3 regions of the Bacillus sp. SIMBA_154 genome follow, and region 1 is predicted to be linked to each of the others. Evidence: predicted binding sites of a transcription regulator. Region 1 holds the regulator's gene; each other region holds the start of a gene.
What was found. The regulator LexA, encoded in region 1, represses DNA repair genes until DNA is damaged. The targets are predictions, from matches to a motif close to CGAACATATGTTCG.
Positions count from the first base shown of each region.

Region 2: a site for LexA is predicted at 4,757-4,770, ahead of R0K30_RS15630 (WYL domain-containing protein). Genes of this name have one in related genera too.
Region 3: a site for LexA is predicted at 2,649-2,662, ahead of ruvA (Holliday junction branch migration protein RuvA). Genes of this name have one in related genera too.

Region 1 is NZ_JAWJBV010000007.1:106,656-113,473, reverse strand. Features, by position in the region: gene R0K30_RS12045 (bifunctional cytochrome P450/NADPH--P450 reductase) at 1-964, shown strand, start outside; gene R0K30_RS12040 (trypsin-like serine peptidase) at 1,151-2,059, shown strand; gene R0K30_RS12035 (sporulation protein) at 2,333-2,713, shown strand; gene R0K30_RS12030 (STAS domain-containing protein) at 2,850-3,698, shown strand; gene R0K30_RS12025 (IseA DL-endopeptidase inhibitor family protein) at 3,731-4,273, opposite strand; gene R0K30_RS12020 (hypothetical protein) at 4,568-5,017, shown strand; gene lexA (transcriptional repressor LexA) at 5,065-5,685, opposite strand; gene yneA (cell division suppressor protein YneA) at 5,845-6,156, shown strand; gene R0K30_RS12005 (YneB family resolvase-like protein) at 6,174-6,818, shown strand, end outside.
Region 2 is NZ_JAWJBV010000013.1:7,114-13,931, forward strand. Features, by position in the region: gene yumC (ferredoxin--NADP reductase 2) at 1-846, shown strand, start outside; gene R0K30_RS15605 (hypothetical protein) at 893-1,099, opposite strand; gene erpA (iron-sulfur cluster insertion protein ErpA) at 1,324-1,686, opposite strand; gene dapF (diaminopimelate epimerase) at 1,760-2,614, opposite strand; gene R0K30_RS15620 (YuzB family protein) at 2,884-3,120, opposite strand; gene R0K30_RS15625 (NAD(P)/FAD-dependent oxidoreductase) at 3,376-4,443, shown strand; gene R0K30_RS15630 (WYL domain-containing protein) at 4,495-4,725, opposite strand; gene R0K30_RS15635 (YuzD family protein) at 4,826-5,155, opposite strand; partial or broken gene R0K30_RS15640 (NifU family protein) at 5,276-5,575, shown strand; gene R0K30_RS15645 (S9 family peptidase) at 5,621-6,818, opposite strand, start outside.
Region 3 is NZ_JAWJBV010000006.1:194,625-201,442, reverse strand. Features, by position in the region: gene queA (tRNA preQ1(34) S-adenosylmethionine ribosyltransferase-isomerase QueA) at 1-736, opposite strand, end outside; gene R0K30_RS11430 (DUF2905 domain-containing protein) at 771-971, opposite strand; gene ruvB (Holliday junction branch migration DNA helicase RuvB) at 964-1,968, opposite strand; gene ruvA (Holliday junction branch migration protein RuvA) at 1,980-2,585, opposite strand; gene R0K30_RS11415 (intercompartmental signaling factor BofC) at 2,734-3,234, opposite strand; gene R0K30_RS11410 (protein kinase family protein) at 3,474-4,118, shown strand; gene R0K30_RS11405 (hypothetical protein) at 4,154-4,336, opposite strand; gene R0K30_RS11400 (hypothetical protein) at 4,528-4,689, shown strand; gene thiC (phosphomethylpyrimidine synthase ThiC) at 4,723-6,483, opposite strand; TPP riboswitch at 6,610-6,720, opposite strand.

The sequences.
Region 1 (6,818 bases):
TATTAAGCTTTCTTCTGAAAAAGAGGCAAGTCATTTACCATTAGATCAGCCGGTTCAAATCAGAGAACTACTCGCGTCACATGTTGAGCTTCAAGAGCCTGCGACACGTACGCAGCTAAGAGAGCTTGCAAAATATACAGTATGTCCGCCTCACCGAATAGAACTTGAACAAATGGCTGGTGAATCCTATCAAGAATCCATATTAAAGAAGCGAGTGACCATGCTGGATTTATTAGATCAATATGAAGCGTGTGAGCTGCCCTTTGTACACTTTTTGGCGCTTTTACCAGGTTTGAAGCCGCGTTATTACTCGATTTCTAGCTCACCAAAGGTAGATGAAGAAAGGGTCAGTATCACAGTAGCAGTTGTGAAAGGCGAAGCGTGGAGTGGCCGCGGAGAATACGCCGGGGTCGCATCAAACTATTTATGTGATCTGCAAGAAGGAGAAGAAGTGGCCTGCTTCCTGCATGAAGCGCAGGCAGGATTCCAGCTGCCGCCTTCACCTGAAATACCGATGATCATGATCGGACCAGGAACAGGAATTGCCCCATTTAGAGGGTTTATTCAGGCAAGAGAAGTGTGGCAGCATGAAGGAAAACAACTTGGTGAAGCCCATCTTTACTTTGGCTGCCGTCACCCTCATGAAGATGATCTGTATTTTGAGGAAATGCAGCTGGCAGAGCAAAAAGGAGTTGTCTCCATCCACAGGGCTTACTCTCGTTATGATGAGCAAAAAGTGTATGTCCAGCACTTGATGAAAGAGGATGGCGACATGCTTATTGAATTACTTGATCAAGGTGCGTATCTGTATATTTGCGGGGATGGAAAAGTCATGGCACCAGATGTAGAGGCTACACTTGTCGATCTGTATCAAGCCGTGAAACAGTGCTCGAAAGAAACAGCTGAAAATTGGCTGACATCACTTTCAAATGACAATAGATATGTAAAAGATGTATGGAGCTAACAAACAGCGAAAACCGCCAATTTGGCGGTTTTTTTCTACATAGAAAGAGATAGAATGAATGTTGGGAAGATACAAAACACCTAATTTAAAAATGAAATATTTTGTAAAAAATAAGAATATTCTCTCATTTACTCCAATATGAAACAATCGTATGATTTTTTATATAGGACATAAAGGAGGAATATGATGAAAAAGGTGAAAATGTTAATCCCTTCTCTACTCGTTTTTGGTGCTTTAAGTGTGCCTAGTTTTGCCCATGCCGCCTCGGATTCAGTACTAACGTCTGATTATGACATGGTGACTTCTGATGGAAAGGTAATCTCTTCAAGTGATTTCCACAATGATACGAAAGCCCCCTCATCCTTTGACAAAGTGGATGATCTTTCTTCTACTGTTGGCGAAAAAGTAAAACCACTAACAAAATATTTAAAAGACTTTCAAACAAAAGTAGTCATTGGAGACGATGGTAGAACAAAAGTAGCGAACACAAGAGTTGCGCCATACAATTCGATTGCTTATATTACATTTGGCGGGTCCAGCTGTACTGGTACACTCATTGCCCCCAACAAAATTTTGACAAACGGACACTGCGTGTACAATACAGCATCGAGAAGCTATAGTGCAAAAGGGTCTGTGTATCCAGGCATGAATGATAGTACGGCCGTGAACGGCTCAGCAAACATGACTGAATTCTATGTCCCAAGCGGATATATCAATACAGGTGCGAGCCAATATGATTTTGCCGTCATTAAAACAGATACGAACATCGGAAATACGGTCGGTTACCGCTCCATCCGTCAGGTGACAAATCTGACTGGAACAACGATTAAAATTTCTGGATATCCAGGAGATAAAATGAGGTCGACTGGCAAGGTGTCACAGTGGGAGATGTCAGGTCCTGTGACGAGAGAAGATACGAATCTAGCATACTATACGATTGATACGTTTAGCGGAAATTCAGGTTCTGCGATGCTCGATCAGAACCAACAAATCGTCGGGGTTCATAACGCAGGCTATTCAAATGGAACGATCAATGGTGGTCCAAAAGCTACAGCAGCCTTTGTTGAATTTGTAAACTATGCGAAAGCGCAATAAAAAATAGAGCATAAAGCTCGTTTCCTTCAAAGGGGACGAGCTTTTTTGTTTTGAACAGAATTTGCTGGTTTTCTATTTTTCTAATCTGAGAGATTCATCAAGCGGCTCATAATCATCATTTTTTTCACATGTCATCCGTTAACCACTCATACATTAAAAATGACTCATTTCCTTAAAGTCAAGATCATACCTGAAGAAGTATGAGGGGGTCACAAGCTTTTGAAGATGAGGAGAGACTGGTTCACTGCTGTCGTCCTATGCTTTGTGATATGGATGGGTGTGTTATTAAGTGGAATTGGAGAGAATCAGGCGGCAAAAGGGGCAGATCGTTATGATCATGTCATTCAATTTCCAAAGGAACGGTATCCTGAAACAGGCAGTCATATTCAAGAAGCCATTCGAAAAGGGCATTCAGATGTGTGTACCATTGACCGAAACGGGGCAGATGTCCGCAGGCAAGAATCGTTAAAAGGAATTCCCACAAAGCCTGGCTTTGACCGGGATGAATGGCCGATGGCGGTTTGTCTTGAGGGAGGAAAGGGTGCAAGTGTTCAATATGTCAGTCCATCAGATAATAGAGGAGCAGGCTCATGGGTCGGACACCAAATAAGCGGCTATCCTGATGGAAAAAGAATTTTATTTATTGTGAAATAAAACTGGGGAAGAGGCTCCTTTCGTGAGGGGCTTTTTTTGTTTACAGATAGAGCGTATTCGAGCTAGCAGGGACAAAAGATTCAGTGGTACAATCAATCTATAATGACAAGAAGAAAATGTGAAGGGACATATGCTTATGGACAAGAACCGTGCATTATACGATTTTTTCATGCAACATGCAGAGAAATTAACTAAAACATGGTATGAATCAATTGAGGATGATGATCCAGAATCTATTTATCGTTCAACAGATTCGAGCATCATAGCAGAGCTTAAACGGCAAAATCAAGATTATTATCAGCATTTTATACGTGCTCTTATTGAAGACGAGACGTATTTACATACTGAGTTTAAAAAGTGGTCGGAAGACTTAGCAAGTGATCCGAAACATTTAAACACACCATTAGATTATGTCGTCAGAGAATATATGTCTAATCAAAGAGTGGTCCTTCATTACTTAAAAGAGTTTATTAAACAGCGGCAAGGTGATATTGATATCGATCGCATATTTTATTGGTATGATTTAATATCAGAGGCGTTTAACATTTCAATCCATGTGTTCATCCAGCAATATGTGAAAAACACAACCAAACAGCTCGTTGCTCAAAGAGATATGATTTATGAGCTGAGCTCTCCCGTCATCGTCTTAAAAAGCCATATTGCATTATTGCCTTTAGTAGGTGACATTGACACGGCGAGAGCAAAGATTATATTAGAAAATACATTAAAACAGTGCTCGCAAAAAGGTGTTCAGCATTTGTGCATTGATTTATCGGGTGTCGTCATTATTGATACAATGGTGGCTCATCAAATGTTTGATCTTGTCACGTCACTTCGGTTAATTGGGGTGGAGACGACCATTTCAGGGATCAGACCAGAAATCGCTCAAACAGCTGTGCAGCTCGGGCTTCCTTTTCATGAATTTCGCACGGCATCATCACTTGCCCACGCGCTAGATCACATGACTGAATTTTCTCCTAAATAAAAACCAGGCCTAGTAACGGGCCTGGTTTTTATTTAGATCACAGCGTCAATTTTTGTTACTTTCCAATCCTTTTGTACTTTCTCATAAGTGACAGTTCGTTTTACTTCACGTCCATCAAGTGTTGGGACTGTGAATTCATATGTGCGGATTGTATTTTTCTTAGAGACAAGTTTAGGTGTTGCTTTCTCCCAATTGAGCATGTTGTCTCCGTCACCGACTGGAACAGCCATTTTCCTATTATGAACAATAAACTGATAGTCTTTTAAACCATGAGTGATCGCATCTTTTGTGAAAACTTGAGATAGGTAGCTGTTTAGTTTTTTCTTTGTATCAAATGTTTTAGAAAGATAGTTGTATGTCATGTCTTTATAACTAAATGATTTTAATTTGTAATCTGAATGTTCATTAATTTTGTAGCCTGACATCGCACTCCAAAAGTGTTCTCGTGCATCAAGGGCAATATGTAACGCTTCTTTATTTGTTAAAGCGGCTGGTTTTTTGGAAGCGGCTAGTGTTGTTGATTGTAATGAGATCATAAGCATAATAGCAGTTAATAAAACAAATAATTTTTTCAAGGCGATTGCCTCCTTTTTTAAATGAAAACTTCTTATGTTACAAATGTTACAATAATTACATTGATATTACAAGTGTTAAATCTAAAAGTTTTTTATTTCTTTTCTTTCTACCTATATAACGTTTGAGCGAGACAAAAAGTTTTCATTTTTTTATTTTTTCTTCTTCACTACTATTTAACCGTTCTACAGAAGAACAAAACGTCTTTTGGAAAAATTTCTATTTGGACGTTCAACACCCTTTTTCATTTATGACATATACTGTCGTGATGAATGTCTAAGAAAGTGGTGTTTAATATGTATCATCCGTATGAAGGTATGTGGAATGGGTACTTATATGATAGGCAGGTACAAGGATGGCCATCGCTTCCTGTTCCTCAAGTTGGAGGATTTCCTGGGTTTCCAATCGGAGGGGGAGGTACTGGGCCAGGGCAAGGTTCAGGCGGACAATCAGCCCCGCCAGCTCCGCCGCAGCATATCATCTCACAGTATCAGCAAGCAGTCTCTCAGCCTCAAAGTATGCAGTCACTTATTTCAGGGCAAAGTGTAAGTGGAGGCCAGCAAACTGTTCAGTTTGCAGCGGGATGTAATAGAAGATGGACGATTGTGTTCCTTAGAAACGGTCAAGTATTTTTAATGTATGTGCTTTCCTCACAGCCTTTTGGCCGTACAACAGGCTTTATATGGCCGAACTTTACATTTGGTTCGTTCCCAAGTTCGAGTATTCTTGCTTATTCTTGTTCATAAAAGAAAAAGCCGGTTCTCATCAGCAACTGATGAAATACCGGCTTGTTTTAATGAATATTTCGAAATACGCCAATCACTTTACCTAGTATACTCACATTCTGTAAAATAATCGGTTCCATTGATGGGTTCTCTGGCTGTAATCTAAAGTGTGTATCTTCCTTATAAAAACGTTTCACTGTGGCTTCATCTTCCTCTGTCATCGCGACCACAATATCTCCATTGTTGGCAGTGCTTTGCTGACGGACAATGACATAGTCCTTGTCCAAAATACCCGCATCAATCATACTTTCTCCCATAATTTCAAGCATAAATACTTGTTCATCTGGCGCTGCAAAAGTCTCTGGAAGAGGGAAGTATTCTTCTACATTCTCAACAGCCGTGATAGGCAAGCCGGCTGTTACTTTTCCGATGACTGGTACATTCATTACAGCACTCTTTGGAATATTCATTTCCTCTTCATCTAGTACTTCGATCGCTCTAGGTTTTGTCGGGTCTCTTCTAATTAAACCCTTTGTTTCTAGTCTAGCTAAATGTCCATGGACAGTTGAGCTGGATGCTAGACCGACAGCTTCTCCAATTTCACGAACGGATGGGGGATAGCCCTTGCTTTTTACTTCTTCTTTGATGAATGTCAGGATATCGAGTTGTCTTTTTGATAGCTTCGTCATCTTTTGCACCTCAAAACGTCAATTTTAAAGAAATTATAGCATGTTTTTCCTAACAGTACAAACATAGGTTCGAAAAAAACGTTTGACAGAAACGTTTGTTCGTATTTATAATGAATGACAGAAAGAGCGAACGCATATTCTGTTAGGGGAGATGACATTATGAGGTTAAAAGAATCTATTATTTTTATTGGGGTATTCTCATTCATCGTTGGCATATTTCTCTCACTTATCGCAGTCACTAGCCATAATGATCCAAATCAATATGTTAAAATAGAGGTTCAATCAGGTGATACTCTTTGGGGGTTAGCTGATCAAGTAAACGACAGTAAATCAATCGACAAAAATGCGTTTATTGACTGGGTAACCGAACACAATGATCTTGCTTCAACTGAAATCCAGCCTGGAGACATCCTTGTGATACCAGTCAAAAAAGAGCATCCAGTCGTATATCAACTTGCAACAGTACAGTAGAAAGGTCGATTGAAGAGATGAACGCAATCATTTATGCGAGAGTCAGTACTGTCAAAGAAGAGCAGGAAACCTCGCTGAAAAGACAAGAAGAAGAATTGCTAGCTTTAGCTGCTTTGCACAAGATGAATGTGGTCAAAGTCATTAAAGAAAAAGCGAGTGGATACGATCTAGATCGTAATGGTGTTTTTGATATGCTTGCTACGCTGAAAGAAGAGTCAATAGATGCTGTTCTCATTCAGGATGAGACGCGCCTTGGAAGAGGACAAGCAAAAATTGCGCTTCTTCATTGTCTTTTTAAAGAGAAAGTAAAGGTGTATAGTGTTTTTCATAGAGGAGAGCTTGAGCTTTCAGAAGCAGATGAGATGGTCATTGAGATTGTAGGAATCGTGGAAGAGTATCAACGAAAAATTCATAACCTGAAAATTAAGCGGGGAATGAAGAGGGCTGTTGAGCGCGGGTATCAGCCTGAACTCAATTTAAAACACCGTGAGCAGGCGCCTGGCCGTGAGCGAATTGAAGTACCGATTTCAGAAATTGTTCGATTAAGAAAAAACAACATGACGTTCGCCGAAATCGCAGCAACACTTCAGGGACTAGGCTTTGACATTTCAAAGGCGACGGTGCATAGAAGGTATCAAGAATATGAAAAAGCTCTTACCACG
Region 2 (6,818 bases), on a different contig from region 1:
GAAAAATACATTTATGATGTGGCAGGTTTTCCAAAAATCCGCGCACAAGAATTAGTTGATAACTTAAAGGAACAAATGGATAAATTTGAACAAACCATTTGCTTAGAACAAGCTGTTGAAACGGTTGAAAAGCAGGCAGATGGTATTTTTAAACTTGTCACAAATCAAGAGGTTCATTATTCTAAAACGATCATCATTACAGCTGGCAACGGTGCATTCCAACCGAGAAAGCTTGAACTTGATGCAGCAGAATCATTTGAAGGCAGCAACCTGCATTACTTCATTAATGACTTGAACCAATTTGCCGGCAGACGTGTCGCTGTTCTTGGCGGTGGAGACTCTGCGGTGGACTGGGCACTGATGCTTGAGCCAATTGCAAAAGAAGTATCCATTATTCACCGCCGCGATAAATTCCGCGCGCATGAGCACAGTGTAGAAAACCTGCACAACTCGAAAGTCAATGTGCTGACACCATTTGTGCCTACTGAACTCATTGGTGAAGACCGCATTGAACAAATTGTGCTTGAAGAAGTCAAAGGCGACAAAAAGCAAGTACTTGATGTGGACGATGTGATCGTCAACTTCGGTTTTGTTTCCTCCCTTGGACCAATCAAACAATGGGGCCTTGAAATCGAAAAGAACTCCATCGTCGTCAAATCCACAATGGAAACAAACATCGAAGGCTTCTATGCAGCAGGAGACATCTGTACGTATGAAGGAAAAGTCAAATTGATTGCCAGCGGATTTGGTGAAGCACCAACTGCTGTCAACAACGCAAAAGCATACATGGACCCAAAAGCCCGTGTACAGCCTCTTCACTCCACAAGCTTATTTGAAAACAAATAAGGACGGATTAAAAAAAGGAGTTCCACCAGCGGAACTCCTTTTACGTTTATTTAAAAACCCCAATATAGGCATTCGCCATCCCAAGTACCATTGCAGCAAGCAGCACCACAACAATCCCTGCCACAACCAAAATCACCCGATCCTTCACACGTTCCTTTTTCGGAAGCGGCTTGTCTATCCCGCAAGATGGACACGTTTTTGAACGATACGGAATCAGTTCATGACAGTTCCTGCAATTGATTTGTTCACTCAATCCTCAGCAACCTCTTTTCTGACTACAGTTTATGTTTGATTCTCATGATACTCTTTTCAAGTGGAAATAGCCAGTTGTGAGAGCAAGCTGTAACAAAATTGAGCGATTTGCAAGGTCAGGGGTTTTCGATAGTATTTCAAAAGAAACAGAATAAGCCTCCTCGATCACTTTGTTTAACAAAAACAAACGAACAAGTAGGCTTATCTTTATTCATGATCTCATGATTAACACTCTTCCGGCGAACCGGTATTCGTGGCTGTTCTGAAAGAAGAACCACATCCACATGACGCAATGGCGTTCGGATTGTCGATGGTGAAGCCGCCGCCCATTAGTGATTGTTTGAAATCAATGATGGTTCCGTTCATGATATCAAGGCTTTCAGAGTCGACAAGAACTTGGATCCCGTGCTGTTCAAACTGTGTGTCTTTCTCCGAGACTTCATGGTCAAAGCCCATGCCGTACGAAAGACCGCTGCAGCCGCCGCCTTTTACGCCCACTCTTAGGAACGCATTTTCTTCTTCATGCTCTTTCATCATATCTTTAATCTGCAGTGCAGCAGCTTCTGTAATGGTTACTGGTGTACTCATGATCATCCCTCCTTTTGACTGGATGTTTCTTTTCAATTATAAACATGATGGTGCCTTTTCTCAAATAAATGGTTTAGAGATAAAATGTTCCGTCACAAATGGTTTCAGCAGGTCCTGTCATGAGCACATGCCCATTGTCTTTCCAGCGAATGATGAGATCTCCACCTGCTAAATGAACCGTCATGTCCGTTTCTTTTTTCGCATGTCCATTTATAATGGTTGATACGGCCGCAGCACAAGCCCCTGTGCCACAGGCTTGTGTAATTCCAGATCCTCTTTCCCACACACGAAAATGCAGCTCCGTTTCACTGACGATTTCAACAAATTCCACATTGACGCCCTCTGGGAACGTCTCGTGCTTTTCAATGATCGGTCCAAGTGTATCGAGCGGAGCTTTCTCAATGTCCTCTAAATTAAAAACGATGTGCGGGTTACCCATTGAAACGGCCGTTCCATTTAAAGTCGCGGTGCCAAAATCAAGCGGCTCATTGATCGTTGTGCTGCCTGGCTCGCCCAGCATTGGCATCGCTTCTTTTTCGAAACGTGGTTTTCCCATATCTACTGTGACTAACTGAACGTGATCATCTTTGATATGGACAGTAGCTTCAACGAGTCCTGACAATGTCTCAATCTGGAACGTCGTGTCTGTCACAATCTGATGCTCATACACATATTTTGCGACGCAGCGCAGCCCGTTACCGCAGTTTTTCCCCTCTGATCCATCATTGTTGAAAATACGCATTTTCACAGGTGCAACATCTGATGGGCAAATGAGAATCATCCCGTCAGAACCGATTCCTGTATAAACAGAAGAAACACGGATCGCCATCTCTGATAGCTGCTCTTCTGGAAGCTGTTCCTTCATCTGATTGACGTAAATATAATTATTTCCTAGTCCGTGCATTTTCGTGAATTGAAATGATGTCATGAGCTTCCTCCATAAATGTTGTTTCTTATAGTATAAAAGGAGTCGATTCAGGAGACAATCTTATCATCCCCCGTTTTTCATACATAGAAGCTCTTTGCTGCCATGGCAAAGGGCTTTTATTATGCATATGCCTCTTTTTCAATCGTGTGATGCTTCATTTTGATGATATTTTATTAGCATAACATATTGGATGCGCTTTCTATTCATTCTCCTTAAAAATGGAAGCTGAAAAGTGTAAAAAAATGCACCTCATGACCCATGTGGTGCACCTAAAACATCTCATTTTCCTCTATAAAAGCATAAATACGCTCGACTAGCTGCTCTGCATTTTCTCCTGAAACAAATTCTCCATTCACAAGTGCGAATGGGGAGTCCATGCATTTGCCGCAGTAGCTTAAACAGCCGTATTCCATTACGTCTAGGTTTGGGTCTTTTTCAAGCTTCTCTTTTGCTTCTTGCGACCCTTGTGCAAGATTGCTTACACAAAATTCGATCAGTGGGAACACTTTGCTTCACCTCACATTGCTTTACCATCCTACCGAAATTCCTTCTATTAGTCAAAACATGAGCTCCACCTGTATCGTTACGCCTATTCCTCGTAAAATGTTTTACTATTTAGGACTAACTAATGAATATGTAGGTTATTTTGAAACAATTATTGTGGTTTCACAGTAAATTCGATATAATTTTATTTGGTATTTTAACTTAAAGTTTTTTAGTATAAGTGTTTTTCAATGTCTAGGGGGAAAAGGAGAATCGTCATGAAAAATTTAGTCTTGATCGGCGGAGGTTACGGGAATATGCGGGTTCTCCACCGCTTATTGCCAAATCAATTACCTGATGATGTTACTATCACATTAATTGATCGAAATCCTTACCACTGTTTAAAAACAGAATATTATGCACTTGCTGCTGGAACGATCTCTGATCATCACATTCGAGTATCTTTTCCAGAGCATCCGAAGCTGGATATTCAATATGGGGAAGTAGAAAAAGTTGATATTGAAAACAAACAGATCTTATTCAGCGACCGTGAACCCATTCCATATGATGACACGGTGATTGGACTCGGCTGTGAGGACAAGTATCATCATGTCCCTGGTGCAAAAGAACATACATACAGCATTCAAACCATTGATCAATCAAGGCATACGTATAACAAATTAAACAATTTGAGTGCGGGCGCAACGGTTGGCATTGTCGGGGCTGGACTTAGCGGGGTAGAGCTAGCCAGTGAACTGCGAGAAAGCCGCACCGATTTAAACATTATTCTTTTTGATCGTGGAGAACTGATTCTATCAAGCTTCCCAAAAAGATTAAGTTTATATGTGCAAAAGTGGTTTGAAGAAAATGATGTACAGATCATTAACTGCGCCAATATTACGAAGGTTGAAGAAGGCGTTGTTTACAACCATGACGACGCAATTGAAGCAGAAGTCATTGTGTGGACAGCAGGCATTCAGCCAAGCAAAGTGATAAGAGACATGGATGTTGAAAAAGACGCACAAGGCCGCGTCGTATTAACTCCTCATCACAATCTCCCTGAAGATGAGCATGTATATGTCGTGGGTGATTGCGCAAGCTTGCCGCATGCCCCAAGTGCACAGCTTGCCGAGGCGCAGGCAGAACAAATTGTCCAATCTCTACAAAAACGCTGGAAAAACGAGCCGCTTCCTGAGGCTTATCCTCAGTTTAAGCTAAAAGGGGTACTAGGCTCTTTAGGGAAAAAAGCCGGCTTTGGCTTAGTTGCGGATCGTCCACTTGTTGGCCGTGTGCCAAGACTCCTAAAATCTGGACTTCTTTGGATGTACAAGCATCACAATGGCTAAGCTCATGTGATTTTTTTCTCAAAGCTCCTTTCTTGAAGAAGGAGCTTTTTTCTATGAAACGGCATGTGCCGATGGATTGGTCAATTTGATCGGAGCAAGGGCAAGTATGCAGTCTTTACGAAAAGTTCTCATTGTCTTCTTCGATAAACAATACGCTTGTATGAGCTGTTCCGTTTGACGGTGTACAATGATTTTTCGCTTTGTGCACTCTCCGTTTTTCTTCATATAAATCATGTCAATCGGTATTTGCTGATGAAGAGATTGTTTCAGTAAATAATTCATGATGCTCACACTCCTTTTATTCCATTATATACGAACGAACGTTCTTTTTCAACATAAAAAGGAACACTTGTTCTATTTATTTTCTCAAAAAAAGAACAGCTTATTCACTGCTCTCTTTGTACCCGTATTTCTCCATTTCTTGATAAATGTCTTTTAATTTCGGATTGCCCTCTCCAACAATTTGATCCTCCACTAGGACAAGTGGATAAAAGAATTCATCATCAAGAATTCGTTCACACAATTCCTTTTGGCGTTCGTTTTCTGGCGGGTGCTCAATATCAATATATGTGATGCGAAACGGCTGATTCGGATATTTTCGTTTTAACGCTGCATCTAACCACTCAAATGTATCTTTTGAAGAAGGCAGATTCACGCAGCTAGCACACAGGACATCTCTTCCATATACATAAAGATCAACGGTTTGGTTCATTTGACAAGCCCCCTATTCTCCTTTATTTTAGCTGAATTTTCTGTATGAAAAAAGTCAAAATCACTTTTTGTTTCAAGGTGAGATTGTGCTATAATGAGAAGGAAACTTTGAAACCAATCAATAGATTTTTATCGTCCAGATGAATATAATGGTGATATGTTGTGAAAGGAGCGATTATATCTAATGACTGAAGTCGAAATGAAAGACCAAGTACAGGAAGTACTGGACAAACTTCGTCCATTTCTATTACGTGATGGTGGAGACTGTGAGCTTGTAGACATTGAAGATGGCATTGTCAAATTACGTCTTCTTGGTGCTTGCGGCAGCTGCCCAAGTTCAACCATTACACTGAAAGCCGGTATTGAGCGCGCATTATTAGAAGAAGTGCCTGGCGTTGTAGAAGTTGAACAGGTTTTCTAATTCATATATGACATGAAAACGACCCAAATCGGGTCGTTTTTTTCATTAGGATAACTTTTCTTTAAACCATTCTTGAATAAAGGTCAGTCTTTGAATGCGCTGTCCCGGGTGGCCGCTTCTGGATAAATCATGAGATGCCTTCGGGAATTTGACCAATCTTGTGTCTTTCCCAAGCTCCTTCAATGCCACAAAAAGCTGCTCTGCTTGATCGACTGGACAGCGATAATCTTCATCGCTGTGCAAGATGAGAAGCGGCGTGTTCACCTGTTTCACATATTTAAGCGGCGAACGATCCCATAGCTTATCAACCGAATCATAAATATCCCCATCAATCTGCCACCTTGTAAAGAAATAGCCGATATCACTGATACCATAAAAGCTAATCCAGTTCGAGATGGATCGCTGTGTGACGGCTGCACGAAAGCGGTCTGTCTGTCCCACAATCCAGTTGGTCATAAAACCCCCATAGCTGCCGCCGGTCACTCCGAGTCTCGTTTCATCAAGAAAATCATAGGCTTTTAGCACATGATCAACAGCCAGCATGACATCCTCATAATCAACATCACCATAGCTGCCTCTCACACGGTCGGTAAACATCTGTCCGTACCCATGACTGCCATGAGGATTGACATACACAACGGCAAAGCCTTCAGAGGCGAGCATTTGAAATTCATGAAAATACGTTTGACCATACATCGCATGCGGTCCGCCATGAATCTCTAGAATAAGCGGATATTTCTTCCCGTCTTCCATCTGGGAAGGCTTCATGAACCACCCATGTACATCGTCGCCCTCTTTCGACTGAAGCGAAAATGGCTCCGGTACTGAGAGGACATGCTCCTTGAGAAAGGTAGCATGCTCGAATGTGATTTGCTTTAGTGATGTTTCCCCTAATGTCAGCTCATACAGCTCACTTGGTGTGACGGGTGACAGCCGGCTCAGCAGCAATTTTGATTCATCTGGATGAAGGCTGAAGTTCGTAATATGTTCTGCCTCTAGTCGAACAGGGTAGGCTAAACCTTCAATGGAAAAATAATAAATTCCTGTACTTCCTTGATCAGAGACAAGCGCATAAAACCCTTGACTATCTTTTGTCCATTGGGGAAGCTGATTGGCTTCACCCATGACACTATCCCCTGCCATACAGTTGCCCACATACATATCGAGCATTTCTGATAGCTGGATGGCCCTTTCTTCCTTCAGGTCATACAGCCATAATGATGGGAAAGTTGCATTTTGAAAT
Region 3 (6,818 bases), on a different contig from region 1:
CTTCTTTGTGCACGCGATTAAGCTCTTGAGCCGTTTCTTCATTCATTTCGTAAAACTCTGCGTGCATTTCATGTTCTTCTATGCGCTCCGCACTGACAGGACGAAAGGTGCCAAGCCCTACGTGCAAGGTAATAAAAGCAATATGCACACCTTTCGCTTTCAGCGCATCCAGCAGTTCAGTTGTAAAGTGAAGACCGGCAGTAGGAGCCGCGGCTGAACCAACTTCTTTAGAATACACGGTTTGATATCGCTCACGATCGTCAAGCTGCTCTTTAATATATGGAGGCAGCGGCATTTCTCCAAGGGATTCAAGCACTTCATAAAAAATGCCTGTATACTGAAACTCGACTTTTCTTCCGCCATGTTCCAGCTCCTCTGTACATACCGCTTGAAGCCGTCCATCACCAAATGTGATGACCGTTCCTTTTTTCACACGCTTGGCTGGTTTTACGAGTGTTTCCCATTTGTCTCCTTCTTCTTGTTTCAATAGAAGAAGTTCAACTTTTGCACCTGTATCCTCTTTCATGCCAAACAGACGTGCAGGCAGAACGCGCGTATTGTTTAAAACGAGACAATCACCCTTTTGAAAATAATCCGTGATTTGTGAGAATGTATCATGTGTGATCGTACCCGTTTGTTTATTTAAGACCATCAGTCTTGATGCATCTCGTTTTTCAAGTGGAACTTGAGCAATCAGTCTTTCTGGTAAATCAAAATCAAATAGTTCTAGCTTCATTTCCTTCACCTATTCTGTAGTTAACTAGTTAACGTTATTTCATACGTCCAAAGATATTGAGTAAAATGGTTAGTACGATGCTAATGACAATGCACGTAATAACGGGAAAAAAGAACGTCACATTTCCTTTTTTCACAAAAATATCACCTGGAAGCTTACCAACCAATTGAAACACTAAGCCTGCGGCAAAAAGGACACCACCTAAAATCATCAATATTTTAGGGAATTCAGTCACGAATCGGAACCTCCATCTGAAAATGTTCATACGCTTCTCTTGTGACGACCCGGCCTCTTGGTGTTCTTTGCAGGAAACCAATTTGCAGTAAATACGGTTCGTACACATCTTCAATCGTATGTGATTCTTCTCCAATTGTCGCTGAGATCGTATCAAGTCCAACAGGACCGCCTCTAAATTTTTCAATCATACTTAAAAGCAGCTTGTGGTCTATATGATCCAGTCCCAGCCTGTCGACTTGGAGACGTTCAAGGGCATCTTCTGCAATGTCCTGTGTAATGGCATGATTCCCAAGCACCTGCGCAAAATCTCTTACTCTTCTGAGTAAACGATTGGCGACCCTCGGCGTCCCCCGAGAACGTCTCGCTATCTCTTCTGCTGAGCGAACGTCGATCCCAATCTCGAACAGCTCGGCTGTTCTTGCCACAATGTGAGCCAAATCTCTTTGCTCATAGTATTCCAATCTTGCATGTACCCCAAACCTATCACGAAGCGGTGCTGTTAAAAGCCCAACACGGGTCGTAGCACCTACAAGTGTAAATGGCGGTAAATCAAGCCGTACAGAGCGCGCTGTATCTCCTTTTCCAATGACGATATCTAGACAAAAATCCTCCATCGCCGGATATAGCACTTCCTCAATTGAGCGCTGCAAGCGATGAATTTCATCAATAAACAAAACATCACCAGGTTCAAGAGATGTCAGGATAGCCGCCAAATCGCCAGGACGCTCAATTGCTGGTCCAGACGTTGTACGCAGCTGAACATTCATTTCATTGGCAATGATCGACGCAAGCGTTGTTTTCCCTAGTCCAGGCGGTCCATATAAAAGGACGTGATCCAGCGTTTCCTGCCTCATCCGGGCAGCTTCAATAAACACGCTGAGATTATCCTTTACTTTTTGCTGACCGATATATTGGCTAAGTGTCTGCGGCCGCAAACTTTGCTCAATGGCTGATTCATGGTTGTCTGCTTCAGTTGAGACGAGCCGTTCATCCATGAGACATCACCCTATTTCAACATTTTTTGTAAAGCTTTTTTCACATATTGATCGGTTGTGAGATTTTTCTCTTCTTTTAATAAAGGCAGAACCTTTTTGATTTCACGATCACCGTATCCAAGGACACTTAACGCTTCGAGCGCTTCATCTAATGCGGTTTGCTGCGTTTCGATCTGAATATGATCCTCGTGATTAAATAAGTTGCCAATCATTTCTGGCACCACATCTGCAAGCTTTCCTTTTAGATCTAGAATGATCTGACGAGCTGTTTTTTTGCCAACGCCAGGGAATTTAATAAGGAATGCTTCATCCTCACGTTCTATCGCTGAAATGACAGCGCCAGGATCACCGGAAGCAAGGATCGCAAGTGCACCCTTTGGTCCAATCCCTGTGACATTTAACAGTTTTGTGAACAACGCTTTTTCTTCTCTTGTTTGAAATCCATATAACGAAAATGCGTCTTCCTTTATGTAATGATACGTATAAATCGTTTCTTGTTTATTTACTTGATAGATAAACGGGTTTGGGGTATAGACTTGATATCCCACTCCGCCGTTTTGAATGACAACATATTGCGGGCACACATAATCAATGGTCCCTTTCACAAATTCTATCACCGTTTTCACCTCTTTGACTGTTCTTCATTGTAACATAAATCGAAGAGAAAACCGCAATAAAAGTTAACATACGTTCGCTCAGTCCATTTTTACGGTGCAACCATGAAAAACAGCTTGCGGCCCTCACACCAGCAAGCTGTCACACGCTTTAAAATGATATTTCATTTCGGTAAGGTTGCATGACTTCAAGCACATGCTCAAATTCATCCTTTGTTCGAAAAGGAATGCCTTGCTCAAGCTGCTCCTCCACATGGCTTTCTAAACGGGACGTATCAATTTGAAAGAAGAGATGAATAGGCTCCGCCCAGCCGCCTGGCCTTCCATGAAACGTAGAAATGACACCGTCCTCTGATAATCCGATATATCCATTTGCTTTACTTAATGGAGAGATATCATCAATTTGTTTTCTAAAAAGGGCAAAATCCTCTTGTTGTTCTACCAGCGTCCAGCCTTTATACTGCGTCCAAAATGTGTCTTTGTCTTCTAATGATGCCCGGTGTCTTTCAATACTCACATCGCCGTCTAGATAGACTTTTTCAAGCTGCACGGTGATGGTGTTTGACTGCTTTTGCAAGTGTTCTTTTCCTTCCATATCCGCAGCGAAAAAAAGAACACTTGTCATGATAAGTCCTGTAACGAAACGTTTCATCTTCACTTTCACTATTTACACCTCTTTAGAACATAAGATCGATGCATGACATATGTAGTTTGACCCATTTTTCTAAACATTAACCAAACCGATTACACTGACTCGTTTTAAGAGTCTTTCGTTGTATCCTTCATTCGTAAATGTTATGTTTTATACAATCCATTGCTTTATCGAATGAAATGGTTTTTTCATCATTCGTTTTTCAGCCGCATAAACTGAAACCAAAGAAGGTGAAGTCAATGTCAGATATCAAAAGATTAGCCGAATCGATTCAGTATCATGAAGAAAAACGTTTTAATAAGCTCACATTAAAACCGGCAGAGCTTGAGCTGTGCGGCAAAGGAAGAAGTGCCTATGTATTTTCATATAAAAAAGCTGGCAAGAAAATGGCGCTAAAAGTCTTTTTCCCTTCTTATCAACACATTGCCCGCAAAGAGGCAGCAATTTACGAAAAACTTTCCGGTTCGTCATACTACCCTGAGATTTATGAGTCTGGGGATCAGTATATTTTAATGGAATATATTAAAGGCTACACATTCTATGAATGCCTGACAAAGGGTATTCCGATCAAGAAACAAATGATTGAACAAGTAGATGAAGCGCTAGAAGAAGCACGTGAGAAAGGGTTAAACCCTTCAGATATCCATCTGCGCAACCTGATCTTAACAAAGGAAGGCCTCGTTAAGGTGATCGACGTTGCCCGCTTCACCCAAACAAAAACATGTCATCAATGGGATGATTTAAAAGCCGCTTACGCCTATTACCAAAAACCTTTTTTCCCTAAAAAAGCGCCGCGTCTGTGGCTTGAAGTGATTGCCTATTTATATAAAAAGAACTGGCTCTCCCGCGGCCAGCTTAACAACCGAAATGATTTCTCCGCATAACGAAAGCCGCTCTCCTTCCGAGCGGCTTTTCTGTTTTATTCTGTTTCTACATGGATACTATTTACATTTAATAGATTAATGATTTCATTATTCAGCTTAAACCATTGATTGGATTCCTCAATTTTTTTATACACATCGTAGGTAGCTGGACGTTTCAGCTCGAAATCAAGCACTTCCCCATTGTTCATATGAAATGTTACCTTGAATACTTTCATCATAAGATCACCTTCCACTCTTTCTTGTTCGCTAACTGGTAAGGTCAGCTCTTTTCATTCATTCTCTACTCAACTCGTTTCCCCTCCTTCTTTCCTTCCAAACACAAGAAGTTTAAATTTTGTTTAAATTCACACAACATCTCTATCTCTCTAATCTGCAAAGAAGTATATTGTTTAAAAAGGAGGCTGTCTTCATGAAACAGAAAAAGAAAAAGAAAAAGAAAAGAACATCCCCAGAGAGACAAACTGTCTTGTTTCATTTAACAGATGCCCTGATTCCGAGTATGGAAATCATGGCGATTGCAGTAAGAGCACTTTTCCATCTCGTGAGAAAAGCCTTTTCAGCCGTTTTATAAAACCCCGCACAAAAGGAGTGCGAGGTTCTTTTTTTAGGATTGATAGATTTGACTTCCTTGGCTGATAAACTCTTTTGCCTTCTTCTCCATCTCTTTTTTCACTTCTTCTGATTGATTGCGGATATCATGAGAAATTTTCATACTGCAAAACTTCGGTCCGCACATGGAGCAAAAGTGAGCGGTCTTTGCGCCTTCAGCAGGCAATGTTTCGTCATGGAACGCCAAAGCTCTTTCTGGATCAAGTGACAGGTGGAATTGATCCCGCCACCTAAATTCAAATCTGGCTTTCGATAATGCATCATCGCGCTTTTGAGCAGCAGGATGTCCTTTTGCTAGATCAGCTGCATGTGCGGCAATTTTATAAGCAATGACACCTTCTCTCACATCTTCTTTGTTCGGCAAACCTAAATGCTCTTTTGGTGTCACATAGCAGAGCATGGCTGTTCCATACCAGCCGATCATGGCAGCGCCGATAGCGGATGTAATGTGATCATACCCCGGGGCAATATCTGTTGTAAGAGGTCCTAGCGTGTAAAATGGTGCCTCTTTGCAAATCTCCATCTGCTTATCGACATTTTCTTTGATTTTATCCATTGGGACATGTCCAGGTCCTTCAATCATCACCTGTACATCATGTTTCCAGGCGATCTCTGTCAATTCCCCTAGCGTTTTCAGCTCTGCAAACTGCGCCTCATCATTTGCATCAGCGATCGAACCTGGTCTGAGTCCATCTCCAAGAGAAAAAGCAATATCATAGGTTTTCATAATTTCACAAATATCTTCGAAATGGGTATAAAGAAAGTTTTCTTGATGATGAGCGAGACACCACCTTGCCATAATAGCTCCGCCTCTTGACACAATTCCCGTTACCCGATCGACTGTAAGCGGAATATACCTTAATAGCACGCCCGCATGAATCGTGAAGTAGTCTACACCTTGCTCTGCTTGTTCAATTAATGTGTCTCTGTACACGTCCCACGTCAAATCTTCTGCCACTCCATTCACTTTTTCAAGTGCCTGATAAATGGGAACGGTTCCTACTGGGACTGGGCAATTCCGAATGATCCATTCTCTCGTTGTATGAATGTCCTTCCCAGTGGACAGGTCCATCATTGTGTCTGCCCCCCACCTGATCGCCCACGTCATCTTCTCTACCTCTTCATCGATGGATGACGTCACAGCTGAATTGCCAATATTCGCATTGATTTTGACGTGAAAATGCTTTCCAATAATCATCGGCTCACTTTCTGGATGGTTAATATTCGCTGGGATGACTGCTCTTCCGCTAGCTACTTCCTCTCTCACAAACTCAGGGCTCAGCTGTTCTCTCAAAGCGATAAATTCCATTTCAGGTGTGATGATGCCTTTTTTTGCATAATGCATTTGTGTCACACTGGCGCCATTTTTCGCGCGGAGCGGCACATGATGAAAATCAGTATGGACATGATGAAAGGACTCTTTCCCCTTTGAACGATACCCGTTATCTTCTGGTTTCACATGACGCCCTTCATAGCTTTCTGTATCTCCTCTTTCTTTAATCCACGCCGCTCTAAGACGCTTTAAACCCTTTGTAACATTAATATGGGCGTTTTCATCTGTGTACGGTCCACTTGTATCGTACACACGGATCGGGTCATTTTGAATGTCGCCCGCCTGTGTCACAGTATTTGAGAGCATAATCTCCCTTTTTGGCACCAAGATGTCAGGTCTTGAGCCCTGCTCATACACCTTTCGACTTCCGTCAAAGCTTGATAGTAAAGATTGGGTTGATGGGACATTTTTCTTTTCTTTCATTTGCTGTTCTCTCCTTCTCTTTTTGTCATCGGACAGGATGGAATCAGCACCAGCAAAAAACCAGGCTCTATGTTGAGAACCTGGTTTCGTCGTCAGAAAAAAACATGAATGTCATTCATATGACACATGTATCATCTTCAACTTCCCCACGCTGGTACGAGCCAGATCAGGTCCAAAGGGTTAAGAAACTTAAGCTTCTCTCTCAGCCCACTTTAGCGGGCACCCCTAGTCACTTTTATTGATTTCCACATCAGTTTATCATAGAGACGATATGAAAAAAAGAAGATTCAGGAAAATAGTTCCTTTCCCCTACAAGCTGTACCGATGAGCATGAT